2 regions of the Clostridium carnis genome follow, and region 1 is predicted to be linked to the other one. Evidence: a T-box and tRNA genes for the amino acid it is inferred to sense, from the RefSeq annotation. Region 1 holds a T-box; the other holds one or more tRNA genes.

Region 1 (7,618 bases):
ATACCTGACCATCTCTACTAGCAAATGTTTGCCTTGTCCCTCTTACTATTACTTTAGTAACTGGTTCTGCTAGTACTTTAGAGCTTCTAATATTTCTGGATACCTCTTTGCCATCTTTATAAATCACTTCATAAGTAACTTCTTTCTCTCCAGTAGCTCCATTTTGTCTTACCTCTTCTACACTAACGTCAAGACTTGAATCTGTTTGCTCGTCAGTGTCAAAAGCAATGGCTTCTTTAGCGATTTCGCTTTTTACATCAACTTTAACAAGTTGAATTTTTAAGTCCTTAGTAATATTAGTTTCAAGTGATGGACTTACTTCATCAACTCCATCCTTAAATTCTATACCTTGACTCTTTAGTTCCTCTGTTTCTGATTTAAGCATTTCTCCAATAGTATCTTCTGCAGTATCAATTTGTATTTGTTTTTCACCTACAGTCAAATCTACTGAAATAGCCTTTTTAACAGATATTGTATCTTTCTCAGATACTCTGTTATCTAAAGCTGGTTGAACTTTATCCTTAGGTGCAATTTCTACCCCCTTAGAATCCAACACATCTTTAACAGTCCCTTTATATGTGACAAATGTTTCTTCTTCTCCGTCTATTCTTATAGTTAATGTCTTTCTCATGTTAATGAACGTCACCGTTAGTACTGCTACCAATACAGTAGCACCTATTAGTATTTTTGCCTTTGGACTGTTAGAAAAATTCTTTTTCAGGAAATCCTTACATTTTTCTATCATCTACTTTACCTCCTTTGGCAAGAGCGTCTTTAGCATTATATCTTGAAATACTACGCTTTGTCAAATTCGACACCTCTTGCATAAATAAAACTGCGTATAAAATGCACTCTATGCATAGTAAAAATTATAAAAATAAATAATAGCAATTTGAGTTTGCAGCTTGTATTTTGTTTAAGTAGATTCCATTCCTTAACATTAAAAATCTTCTGTATGCAAAGTTTAGTTTAATTAGGTAAAAAATATTAATAACCTAATTTTACTTTATTTTCCATTTCTAATCAAGTTATTAAAATTATCATTTACTACTGTATTAACTTCTTTTGGGGTTAATTCTTTTATTTCAGCTATTTGTTCTATTATATGTCTTATATAGTCTGATTTATTCCTCTTTCCTCTATTAGGCACAGGGGCCATATATGGACAGTCAGTTTCAACAAGTAATTTTTCTATTGGTATTTCTCTTACTACATCAACTATTTTCTTAGCATTTTTAAATGTTACTACTCCTGTAACACCAATATAATATCCTAATTTTACACATTCTTTTGCAAATTCAACACTTCCTGAAAAGCAATGTACTATACCTTTTACTTCCTTAAATTCCTTTAATATTTCTAAAGTATCACCATGTGCATCTCTATCATGTATTACTACAGGAAGCTTTAACTCACTTGCTAATTTCATTTGCTCTCTAAAAACTTGTTTTTGAACTTCTTTTGGTGGATTTTCATCCCAATAATAATCAAGTCCTATTTCACCTATAGCCAATATTTTTTTATTATTATTTATAAATTCTATGATTTCTTTTCTTACTTCATTACTATATTCATTTGCATTTTCTGGATGTATCCCCAATGCACCATATATAAAATCATTATTTTTAGTTAGTTCATCAGTAGTTTTTAAACTTTTATAGCTTGATGCACAATTTAAAATTCCTATTACACCATTTTCCTTAATTTCCTTAAAAACTTCTTCTCTATCCTCATCAAAAGCTTCATCATCATAATGTGCATGTGTATCAAAAATTATATATTCATTATTCACTTTAAATTCCTCCTTAATCCTCTATTTTCCAACTTAATATTTTCTTTATTTTTTTGTCACATAACTGACATACTTTTAATATATCATTAAAATTGTAAAGTAGTTAAAGCATTATTATTTACCCCTAAAACCATCTTAATAGAATGGTCCCTAGAGATTAATCGTCCCCCAAAATGATTAAAACCTCTAGGGTTTTCCCCTTTTATAGCCTTTTTTCTTTAAGTTTTCTAAACTCTTCTACAGAATTCTTTCTGTCTATCTTTTGAAATAACGTATCTACTTCTTTGATTAATCCTTCATGTTTCTCTATAATGCTCCAAATAGGTTCTTTTAAGTACAAGAACCCTCTTATTTTTTCACAAGTGAATGGCATAAAAGGTTCTAAAAGATTGGAAATATTTATTATAGATTGAATACAAATATAAATTATCTCTCCAGCTTTTTTTCTATCCTTTTCTATTAATATCCATGGCTTAGAATCATCAAAAAACTTATTCATTTTCTTAATAAATTTAAAAATATCATTTAATGCACCTTTAAATTGTCCCTCTTCAATTTTATCTCCAACATCAAAGTATAAATTTAATATTTCATCTTGTAAATTTTTAGGCATATTTCCTTTTGGAATTCTAGAATTAAAGTTTTTTTGAACAAATACTAAAGTTCTATTTACAAAATTTCCTAAACCATTCATTAAATCTATATTATTTGTATTTATAAAATCCCTCCATGTAAAATCTGTATCTTTTATCTCTGGAGAATTTAGTGCTAAATAGTATCTAACTGAATCAACATTATAATTTTTAACTATATAATCTACCCATATAGCCCAATTTTTTACTGAAGAAAAATTCTTTCCTTCTAGTTTTAAATATTCACTAGATATCACTCTTAAATTTGGATTTTTAATTCCAAGTCCAGCTAATATAGCTGGAAATATTACTGTATGGAATGGTATATTATCTTTTCCATGGACAAAATATACACGTGAATCTTCCCCCTGCCAATATTCTTTCCAGTCCTCATCTCTTTCTTCAAGACACTTCATACTAGCAGTTAGATACCCCATAACAGCTTCTATCCATACGAATATTTTTTTATCATCATATCCCTGTAGCGGAACATCTACACCCCAATTAAAATCTCTTGTTACAGCTCTATCTCTAAGTCCTTCACTTAAATACCTATTTACTATTTTTTGTGCATTTTCTCTCCATCCATGTTGTCTTATAACCAATCTTTTAACATCATTTTCAAACTTAGACAGTGTAAAAAATAGATGTTTAGTTTCCTTAACTATAGGCTTACTTTTACATATTTTGCACCTTTTATCTATAAGCTCTTCTACCTCTACCACTTCGGAGCAATTATCACATTGTTCTCCATCTACATTTTCACCACAATAGGGACATTTTCCCTCAATATATCTATCAGATAAGAATTCATTGCATTTTTCGCAATATATTTGCTCAACTTCTTTTTCATATATATACCCACTGTTATATAATTGCAATATAAATTCCTGAACCTTAGCCTCATGATATTCTGAGTGTGTTTTGGCAAATATATCAAAAGAAAACCCCAACTCATTAAAACATCTTTGGAATTCTTCATGGTATTTTATTGATGCTTCTAATGGTGTTATTCCTTCTTCTTTAGCCTTCATTGTTACTGGGGTTCCGTGACAGTCTGTTCCCGATAAAAATATAACTTCATCCCCCATAAGTCTATGATATCTTGCAATTATATCCCCTGGTAACAATACAGCTATTCTTCCTAAGTGAAGTGGCCCATTAGCGTATGGCCATGCATTTCCTATAATAATATTCATAAATATCCCCTTACTATTTTCTTATTGCTTTATTTTTGTATTCCGAGTAAATCTTCAGCTCTATCTATAATATATTTATAAGAATCCTCTACTCCTTGATTATAAAATTCTGTTGCTAATTTATCCATAAAGAATTCTAAGATCATATTTGCTGCTAAATCACCTAACTCTTCATCTCTTTCTTCATAGAAATAAGTTTTTATTTCATTTTTTAAATTTTCTCTCTTTTCTTTAGATAATTCAAATCTTTTTTTCATTATAACACCACCTTTTTATTAAATTGTGTTAGTTATTTTATAAAAAATTGAGGATAGGTCCCCCTATCCTCCTTAATACTTAAAATTTATCTTACTTGACTTCCAGTTGGTAATTCACCTGGATTTACAACTTTTAATAAACTATCATCATCTGTTGCTGCTGCTAAGATCATTCCTTGTGATAACTCACCTCTTAAAGTAACTGGTTTTAAGTTAGCAACTAAAACTACATACTTTCCAACTAAATCTTCTGGTTTGTAGTATTGAGCTATTCCTGAAACCACTTGTCTTTCTTCCCCATTTAAATCTATTTTTAGTTTTAATAGCTTTTTAGCTTTTTTAATTGGTTCACAATCTAATACTTTTACAACTCTTAAATCTATTTTTTCAAAGTCTTCTATTGTAATTTCCTCTTTTATAGGAATCATTTCTCTTTTTTCATCTTTTTTAGTTTCTGCTAATTGAGCTTCTCTTAAAGCTTCTAGCTCAGCTAATTTTTTATCAACATCTATTCTTGGGAATAAGGCTTCGCCTTTTTTAACTTCTGTTCCTGGAGTAGTTCCGTCAAAACCTGCAATTGAATCCCATTCAGTAACATTAGTATTTAATTGTACATTTATTTTTTCACTTGTTTCAGGTAAAAATGCTGATAATAGTACTGAAGAAAATCTCAAGCTTTCAGCTAAATTATATAATACTGTTCCTAATCTTTCTTTCTTTTCTTCATCCTTAGCTAATATCCAAGGAGTTGTTTCATCTATATATTTATTAGCTCTTCCTACTAGGTTAAATATATGTTCTAAAGCTTCTGGAATTCTTAACTCATCTATAGCTTTATTTACCTTCTTAGGTGTTTCTAGAGCTAAGTTTATAAGTTCATCATCAATTGCTTCCTTAACAGTTGGAGCAGGTATTACACCACCAAAATATTTTTCAACCATTGCAACAGTTCTTGAAAGTAAATTTCCTAAATCATTACAAAGATCTGAATTTATTTTCTTTATAAATATTTCATTATTAAATAATCCATCTGAACCAAATGGTATTTCTCTTAATAGATAATATCTTACTGCATCAACACCAAAATGTTCCACTAAAGTTACAGGGTCAACAACATTTCCCTTTGACTTTGACATTTTCCCACCATCAACAAGTAACCATCCGTGTCCAAATACTTGCTTAGGTAGTGGTAAATCTAATGCCATTAACATTATTGGCCAATAAATAGTATGGAATCTTAATATATCCTTACCTATTAAATGCACATCTGCTGGCCAGAATTTTTCATATAATTCTTTATTATCGCTTCCATAACCTAAAGCAGTTATATAGTTTGAAAGTGCATCTATCCAAACATATACAACATGACCTTCATCAAACGTAACTGGAACTCCCCAATTAAAGCTAGTTCTTGATACACAAAGATCTTGAAGACCTGGCTTTAAGAAGTTATTAACCATTTCATTTTTTCTTGATTCTGGTTGAATAAATTCTGGATGAGTTTCTATATATTCCATTAATTTATCTGCATAATTGCTCATTTTAAAGAAGTAAGCTTCTTCTTTTGATTTTTCTACTGGTCTACCACAATCTGGACAATTACCATTAACTAATTGAGTTTCTGTCCAGAATGATTCACATGGAGTACAATATAATCCCTCATATGAAGACTTATAAATATCTCCTTTATCATATAACTTTTTAAATATATCTTGAACAGCTTTTATATGATAATCATCAGTTGTTCTTATAAACTTATCATAACTAATATTCATCATTTTCCAAAGGTCTTTAATTCCTGCAACTATTTCATTTGTATGTTCAATTGGAGTTATACCCTTTTCTTCTGCTATTCTTTGAATCTTTTGTCCATGCTCATCTGTTCCTGTTAAGAACATTACATCATATCCTGTTAATCTCTTATATCTAGCTAAAGCATCTGCTGCAACAGTTGTATAAGTATTTCCTATATGAAGCTTTGTTGATGGATAATAAATTGGTGTAGTTATATAATATGGTTTTTTACACATGGTTTTTCCTCCCTTATTTTTATCCTTTTATTTATAAAAAAAGTCCCTATATAGGTATTTAAACCCATATAGAGACGTATTATACGTGTTACCACTCTATTTTATATTTATTTCACAATAAATAACTCATTAGGTGACTAGTATCACCTTGCAATATAACGGTTGCCACCGCATTCCCCTAACTTTTAATAAAGCTCAAAGAATAAGCTCCAAGACCATCTTCGTAAAATTTTCAGACACTAGCTTTCACCTTTTCTAGCTCTCTTTTAGACCTTCCATCTTACTACTCTTCTTTTCATAGCATTTTTTATTTAATATTATGATATGATATATTAAAATTACTGTCAATTATTTTTAATATTTCCCTCTTTATCAAACTTTCTTCTTAATAGCCTATCTATCATGTAAAATAACGCTACAGAAATTATTAAATTTAAAGTTAAAATAAAAACAAAAGCCTCAATACCAATACTAAATAGTATTACTGCATTTATTATAAATAAAAATGTTCCTATTGAACCATTCATTTTTGCCACTAGCTTATTTGCATAGTCCCAAGTAGTTTTATTTTTTATTGCAAATTTACTCTTATACCCTACCTTTGTATTAGGGAATTTACTAGATTTTTCTTCACAAATAGCTCCTAAAATCCAGATTATAATTGGAATAATTTCTACTATTAATAAATATATCCAAAAACTCATTATTTTTTACCTCTTTATAAAATTTATGATTATTTAAATTTTATCATATCTTTAATAAAAGAAAAACCTACACTATTTCTAACTACTTATACTAATATATAAATTTGTTAATTTTTATTTGTCTATGAAACCTTATATAATTTATATGATATAATAATCTGTAAAAAAGGAGGGACTAATAAAATGAATTCTTTTAAATTTCCACGTATAGGTCTTAGAAATATCAAAACAGCAATCTCTGTATTCCTATGCTTGCTCTTATTCCCAAAAGATCCATTTTACGCAGCTATTGCATCTGTTATTTGCATGCAGCCTACTGTTGAAAATACACTAAAAGCAGGAGTTAACAGATTAATAGGAACTCTTCTTGGAGGTACAGTTGGAGTAATCATGCTATTTTTATTTAGATATCTTGAAATCTCCTTTTTATTGCCACTCTTTGCCGGGTTAGGTATTAGCTTAGTTATCTATAGCTGTAACGTAGTTAATAAACCTGCTGCTTCTTCAATTGCATCGATAGTTCTTGTTGCCATAATGGTAGCACCTGCTACTAGTAATCCGCTAATGTATGCAACTAGAAGAACTATAGAAACTGCCTTTGGTGTTGTTATTGCTATACTTGTAAATAAATATTTCAATCCACCTAAAAATAAAAAAGAAGAAGAAATTATAGATGATAAAAAATAATTTAAAAGACTATACATATATCAAATGTATATATCTACTAAAATAAAAATAGATATGTTATTGCTTTAATTTTATTCTGCATAACATATCTATTTTTTATATTTATTATATTTCCCTTGTTTGATACTTTAAGAAATCTACTTCTTCTTTATTTAAATATGGACTTAATTTATTAAATACTGTTTTATGATAGTTATTTAACCATTCTTTTTCTTCATTTGATAACATTTCAGGTATAACTCCATTTAAATCTATAGGACAGTATGAAACTATTTTAAATTTATAAAATTCTCCAAACTCCTTACTATCTTCATCTT
Region 2 (7,618 bases), 980 kb from region 1:
ATTAATTTTATTGCAATTTTTAAGCTTATTATAAATTATATCTATTTCCTCTTCTTGATTTATTACTGGAGACTCTACTGGTAATTTCTCTTTATATATTTCTGATGAGTTTGGAACTAATATAACTGAAACTCTAGTATCTATACTATTTACCAACTCATTAATAGCATTTATATTTGTATCTACTCTTTTTTCATCAAATCTAGTAACCTTATCAAATAGAAATCCATCTTTTCCATATATTATATTGTTATTTTCAATTTTACCTAATAAATATTCACTTCTAGATTTAATATTAATCCAATTATCCCTTAGAATAAATTGATCATTTACATACTCCTCATATTTTTTAGAAAAATCTCCATTATAGTATTCTCGCCATGAAAATTTAACCTTTGTTTTTAATTTTCTATTTTCTAGTTCTGAAAATATTTTATCTTTATTTAATATATCAACAATAAATATTCCAAAGATAATGATAAAAAAAGAATATACAAGCGGATTTTTTTTCATACCATTATCTCCTCCTTAATCCACTTATTGTAAATTATGAAAAATGCTTTAAAAACAAATAAAGTTTTTAAAGCATTTTTTAACTACTATTTTAAAGCTTCTTCGAATATTTTAGCAGCATTTTCTGAATTATTTTGTCCATCTTCATAATCAGGAATTATAAACAGTCCTACATAATTCCCAACTATTTTAACTTTTGCTGCTTCTACTGCTTCTGGCTCTCCTGGATAAAAAGCTGCTGCCTTCTTATCTTCTATTACCTTTTCTAATGAAGTTTTAACTGATTCTACCTTTCCATCCTTGGCCTTTATAACAGCTATAACTTCTAATCCTGAATTAATCATGCCGTTTTCAATAGAATATTCTTCAACATCATCTAAATTTAAATGAATTTTTTCTTTTGCTAATTCCTCTTCAATTGGCATCATTGCTCTTAATTCAATTTTTTCTTTAATTGTTTTTACAATATCAGACGGCTTCACATTCTTATCTTCTCCACCTTTTGATGAACAACCTGTAATTGTAATTCCCAATACAAATACAGCTAATAAAGTAGATATAATCTTTTTCATTACTTTCCCCTCTTTTCCTTAGAATATACTTTAGCTAATTGCTATTATACACTATGAAAATAACAATTCAAAGTAAATGTTTACCTTAAATATTTTATTAACATTCTCACTATATTTATACGAAAACAAGGAACTAGAAAGCTTCTAGCTCCTTATTCTTATATTAATTTAATTTCTATTTATAATTTGTTTATAATAATATAACATTTTATCTATATTATTATTCCTTGAGGAAAATTAAATATATTATCAGGATCATACTTCCTTTTGACTTCTTTTAACTTATTAATATTTTCACCATAATACTCTTTTTCATATTCATTAAGTTCTGCAATAGGAAAATTAATAAAAGAACCCGTGGTAATTGTTTTTATATATTTAAATTTTTCATTAACCCATTTTCTATTAATTGGTGCATATTTTTGTTCTTCCCATACTGATTGAAATCCCATAATTGCTTTTGCATCTCTATAATAAAATGCTGTTTCAGTTTTATAAATATCTTTTACAGCCCCTCCTAATCCATAAAAAGAAATAGCTGTATATATGGATCCTTCTGGTTTATTATTTACTATAGATATAATTTCTTTTATTTCTTTTATAGTATAATCTTTAAATATGTATCTACCTGTTGATTTATACATTTCATAATCTGGATGACTATCTTGAATTTTTCTATTTCCTTCTAAGACAGTATCATACTCTAAATTAAACTTTCCATTGTTACTAATATCCTTAAAAGGTTTTAATATATTAATACATTCTTCTTTACTTCCATAAAATAGGCCTGTAAACTTAATTCCCTTTCCCTTTTCTTTTGAGTTATAAATTGCCATTTTTAAATTTATACGTCTATCTAAATCTTTATATTTATTTTGCCAAGTTTCTATTATTTTTATTTTCTCTTCAAGGTCTATATTAGGAAAATCAATATTTATTAAAGTTGCCATTTTTATTTTTTCTGAAAGATTAAATGTTAGTGAAGTAACTATACCAAAGTTACCACCACCACCGCCTCTACAAGCCCAAAACAAATCCTTATTAGAGTTTTTATTTGCAATTATTAATTTTCCATTGTAATCTATAACTTCAACCTCAATTAAATTATCACAACCAAGTCCTAGCATTCTACTAGAGTAACCCCAACCGCCTCCTAAAGTAAAAGCTGCAACTCCAACTGTTGGACATCCCCCTCCTGGAAATGGATAGTTTTTTTCACCTAAAGCTTCATATAGCTCTCTGTTTCTAACCCCACCTTGAATTTTTACAGTTTTCTTTTCTTCATTTATATATATATTATTCATTTTACTAATATCAATAACTAAAACATCATTCCCTGTTGAATACCCTTCATAATTATGACATCCTGATCTTATTCTTATTGGTATTTCATTTAATTTTGCCCATGATATAGCATTTATAATATCAATTTCCTCATAGCAATATACAATTACTAATGGATACTTTTCTATAGCCCTATTCCAACACCTTCTGCTCTCCTCATATTCAAAATCTTCTCTTGTAATAATTTTACCAGTTAATCTATCGTAATTGAAATCTATCATTTTATTCACCTTCTTATAATTACTTTATATCTTATTAATACTTAATTAATTACTTAACTATTATATTTGTTTTATGTCCACATATCTTACATTTATAATATTTATTCCCATATTGTTTATTATCATAAGCATAAACATACTCTTCCATTACTTCTCCACAAATAGGGCACTTTATACCTTCGTGATTATTCAAAATACTTCCTCCCCTATATAAAAACTATATTTTAAATTTATTATATCACTATTAAAAATCTTGTTAAATTATAAATTACATAATAATATACAACTTATGTTAATGTGATATAAAATTCTTATATTTAATAAGTTGTTAAAGCTTTAAATAATAAAATAATTCCTATTAAAATTTATTTTTAATAGGAATTATTTTAAATTTATATATTATTTTTCTTTCCAAATATCATTTATTACTTCGTCTATTTTTTCTATAGCTTTTTCTATAGCTACAGTTTTTTCCCCTTCTGTTGTACCTGTTCCATCAACTAATAACTCTTCAAATTTCTTTATCCCCATAAACTTCATTATATCTTCTATATAATTTAGTCCTTTATTAAGTACCATTTTCATAATCCAAGGAATTTTTCCACCTGATGATTGTATATATACCATCCCTCTTGGTTTATCATCTAATAAGCCTTCTATTTTATCTTCATTTATACTAACTGTTTTTCCATCCATAACAATACAATCAATATATTCTTTTAACGGTGCTGGAAATGATAAACTCCACATAGGTGCTGCTATTACATATACATCCGCTTCTTTAAATTGATCCGTAAGCTTAATAATTTTATGAATTTCCTCTTGTTGTTTACTATCTAAATTATTAAATGCTTCTTGTTCTATCATACAGTTTCTTTTATTAAAATATGTATACTCTAATCTTGGTATATAACATTCATACAAATCTAATTCTTCTAACTTAAAATTATCATACTTTTCTAAGAACTTATTTATAAATGCTCTACCAACCGTTTTACTTGCAGATAAATTTTCCGGTTTTGAATTTACTGTTATATACAACAACTTTTTCATAAAAACACTTCCTTTATAATTAGCTTTATACTAATTATTATCCGCTTAATTATTTTTTTTACTTACGTTTTTTAAAATAATTCATTAATTTTATGTTAACCATACTCTTTTATGTACTATATTTATTCCATACTTCTATATCTATATTAAATTCCAATTCATTACATTACTTTTTTAGATGTTAATTTAACTTTTAAAACACTAACTATAGGCGGTAAAATTGATATAATTATAATTGCTATTATTACAGTAGAAAAATTATTTGCTACTACTGGAATATTACCAAAAAAGAATCCAAGTAAAGAAACTGAAAATACCCAAAGTACTCCACCGATTGCATTATAAGTTAAAAACTCTTTATATTTCATTGAACCTATTCCTGCTACAAAAGGGGCAAAAGTACGAACTATAGGAATAAACCTTGCTATAATAATAGTTTTTCCACCATATTTATCATAATATGAGTTTGTTTTATCTATATATTCTTTTTTTATTAATTTTGAATCTTCTTTTCCTAAAAGCTTTCCTCCAAAATATTTTCCTATATTATAATTTATAGTATCTCCTAAAATTGCTGCTACTAATAGTATTACTACTAATACATATATATTAAGTACACCTAATGCTGCAAATGTAGCTGCTGCAAAAATTAAAGAATCACCTGGCAAAAATGGTGTAACAACTAATCCTGTTTCAAAAAGTATTATAAAAAATAATATAATATAAGTTAACATTCCATAATTAAGTATAAGCATTCCTAAATGCTTATCTAAGTGTATCATTATATCTACAAATTGATTTAAAAATCCCATTTTTATTCACTCCTATTTTAAATTACTGTTAATATTTTTTTCTTTTCCCTTACTCATTATAGAATTATATTTAATAAATCCTTTTATTTATATTTGTATAAATTCTAACACTAGTTTGTTAATTTTATGTTAATAAAAATAACAATTTAATTATTATTTTAACTTATATAAATAACATTTTCTACTCCTATAAAATAATAATACTAAAGTAAATTTCTTATATTAACAAATACACCATTTTAATTCATTAATTGTATTTTAATTTCAAAAAGCATTATATAAATCAAATCATCTTATTATTTTTCTAATTAAAACTTTTTTATCTTCTCATAGCATTTCCATGCATATTAGACTCTAGTAGCCTTCACATCACCTTAAACGATAATATAGTACTCTTGTACTTTGACTTTATCATAATATAAAGTTATACTTAGAATACAAGTTAGCAAAGGCGACTTGAAAACTTAATATCGCGGGATGGAGCAGTTGGCAGCTCGTTGGGCTCATAACCCAAAGGTCGTAGGTTCAAGTCCTGCTCCCGCAACCAAAAACCTTACTCTTACTGTAAGGTTTTTTATTATTTTATATTCATATTTATAAATATAAAATAATAAGAGCCAGTTTCCTAGCTCCTACTTTATAATATTATACTATTTTAAAGGTTAGTACTCTTTTTAATTATGACCCTACCTTCTCAGTAAAGCCTAACAAATCCATCTGTAACATAAAAATATCATTTGCAGTAAGATTGTTTAGACTACCTGACATAAACTGAGATTCACCAGCAGAATTAACACTATCTTTTCTAACATCTCCACCAGCAATAATTGTTGGAACTCCATCACCCGTATGATCTCTTACTTCACAAGGGGTAGAGTGATCAGCTGTAACTGCTATATAACATTTATTAAGGTCAATTTTCTTTAGAATATATCCAATTATGCTGTCCACTTTTTCAATCATATCTTTCTTTGCAATTGGAAGATTATCATGTCCTGCTAAATCTGTAGCTTTAATATGCATTACAACCCAATGGTACTTCTTCTCATTGAGAAGATTAATAGCCATATCTGCTTTACCTGTTAGATTGGTGTCAAAGCTTCCAGTAAAACTCTCATGAGAGAAGTAGTCAATACCTACAAGTTGCGCTATGCCTCCAACAGTTATATCACCTGCTACACATGCTGCTTTTATATTATAAAGTTCCTTTATAGATGGCATATATTTCTTTTGACCTGCACCTCTAGTTATTATAGCGTTGGCTACATATAATTCTTTAGAAAGACGTTGCTTGTTTATAGGATGCTCCTTCAAAATTTCATAAGAACGGATTGTGAATTCCCATAAGTTTTTTGCTGTTTTAGCAGCACTGCTTGTGTCATCTAACGGACTTGGAACAACAAGCTTCTCCCCTTCTACTGCTGTACCTGGATCAGTACAGGATATTTTATCACTTAAATTATTACCTCTTAATACAATTGCAACTCTATGTTCCGTAAGCTCTTTAACAATTACTTGTGTGCCATCAGATAATATTAAACCATTAATGGCAGCTGCTAATTCTTTTGTACCTTCACGAATTCTACCAGCACGTCTATCAATAACTGTATACTTATCATCAATAGTTCCAAAATTACCTCTGAAGGCAACATCTCCTGGCATCAATTCTATTCCCGCACTATAGGCTTCAATGGGGCCTCTTCCAGAGTATACCTTATTGCTGTCGCACCCAAATATATGGAGATGACCAACATCAGTACCTACTCTTAACCCTGGGGCTATTGGATAAACATTACCACACATTCCCTGTGAAGCAAGAAAATCTAGGTTTGGAGTTTTTGCTCTCTCAAGTGGCGTCATTCCATTTAACTCCAGATTAGGACGGTCTCCTAATCCATCTAATATCATAAGTAATCCTTGTTTCTTTCTCAACTGATTCATCTCCTATTTTACAGTGTTAGCCTTTTTCTCTTTAGTTAATTCTTTAGCTTGTTTTAGCATTTCTTTATTTTTATACATAAAGAATGAAGAAATTAAAACAACAACTCCCCAAAGTATGAAAGTAAAAGACTTTCCTGTCTTATATATATTAATTGAAAACTTACTCTCTTTCCCTGCAGATAGTTTTCCAAATTCGAAGGCTCCGTACTTGCTACCATCTTTTGAAAACATACTATATGCCTTCTCTGGATTGTAGCCTACTATATTATAAAGTTCATACTCCTCAGGGATAGCCATTTCTAAAGCATATTTTTCTATTTCAACAGGCGTGTTATTTGTCATCTTATATGTAACCATTTTAACATTACCTGGAAATGTGTCTTTTTGCTTTGATGCATTAATTTCAAAAGTATTCTTTTGAGCTTGAGAAATAACTAACTCAACTTTATCTTCCTTTTCTTCAAATTTTGCAATATAGTATTCAAGACTTCCGTTTTTTTCTTTTTTCAACTCTTCTATTAATTTACCAGTTTTTATATCAATCTTTTTAATATCAGCATTTTTATAACAAGGTATTCTTAAAACACCTTCACTATCTGTAGTACCTTTGATAGTTGTAGTAATAACACCATCCTGTCCATTAGGTACAACAACATCCTTCACATATTCCAACTCTTCTATACTGCTTGCAAAAGCTACAGTTGAAAATGAAAAACACATTATAAAAATAGATAATATTGTTAATAATTTTTTCATACAATTTGCCTCCTTACACTAATCCGATTACTTTGAACCATGTAAATGATGCAACTAACATGATTCCCCATTTTGCAAGAAGAACCGCTACTCCATAAACAAACTGCTCAAGAACTGTGAAGTTACCTGTACCGTAATATATAAGGTTAACTTTGCTATGAGGTGGTAATGTAATACAATCTGCAATCATAATTGAAGCTGGAAGTGCAAGCGCCACTGGATTAACCCCTGCAGTCTTTGCAATTGCGATAATCGCAGGAATAAGTATTATAGTTCTAACAGTTTTACTTGTAAATACTATATGTGAAAAACTAGCTATAAATATAACTATTGCATACAGAGTGAAAAAGCTCAGATTTTCAACTCCTAGACTTGAAAACATTTTGTTCAATGCCCAAGATGCAAC

The links. The T-box of region 1 lies ahead of metG (methionine--tRNA ligase). A T-box ahead of a tRNA ligase gene usually reads a tRNA of that ligase, here a tRNA-Met.
Region 2: it has a tRNA-Met gene. The T-box ahead of metG (methionine--tRNA ligase) is inferred to sense a tRNA for this amino acid. The anticodon was not compared.

What each region holds. Positions count from the first base shown of each region.
Region 1 is NZ_BAAHYS010000001.1:1,204,550-1,212,167, forward strand. It holds gene ACYQ1T_RS05580 (resuscitation-promoting factor) at 1-745, opposite strand, end outside; gene ACYQ1T_RS05585 (TatD family hydrolase) at 1,007-1,792, opposite strand; gene metG (methionine--tRNA ligase) at 1,995-3,623, opposite strand; gene ACYQ1T_RS05595 (DUF2164 family protein) at 3,653-3,880, opposite strand; gene metG (methionine--tRNA ligase) at 3,967-5,910, opposite strand; T-box leader at 5,978-6,218, opposite strand; gene ACYQ1T_RS05605 (SdpI family protein) at 6,255-6,614, opposite strand; gene ACYQ1T_RS05610 (FUSC family protein) at 6,798-7,301, shown strand; gene ACYQ1T_RS05615 (aminopeptidase P family protein) at 7,407-7,618, opposite strand, start outside.
Region 2 is NZ_BAAHYS010000001.1:228,124-235,741, forward strand. It holds gene ACYQ1T_RS01200 (DHHW family protein) at 1-513, opposite strand, end outside; gene ACYQ1T_RS01205 (DUF4358 domain-containing protein) at 600-1,085, opposite strand; gene ACYQ1T_RS01210 (FAD-dependent oxidoreductase) at 1,298-2,650, opposite strand; gene ACYQ1T_RS01215 (hypothetical protein) at 2,700-2,843, opposite strand; gene ACYQ1T_RS01220 (FMN-dependent NADH-azoreductase) at 3,050-3,703, opposite strand; gene ACYQ1T_RS01225 (DedA family protein) at 3,865-4,515, opposite strand; tRNA gene ACYQ1T_RS01230 (tRNA-Met) at 4,987-5,062, shown strand; gene apgM (2,3-bisphosphoglycerate-independent phosphoglycerate mutase) at 5,194-6,447, opposite strand; gene ACYQ1T_RS01240 (hypothetical protein) at 6,460-7,212, opposite strand; gene ACYQ1T_RS01245 (SLC13 family permease) at 7,226-7,618, opposite strand, start outside.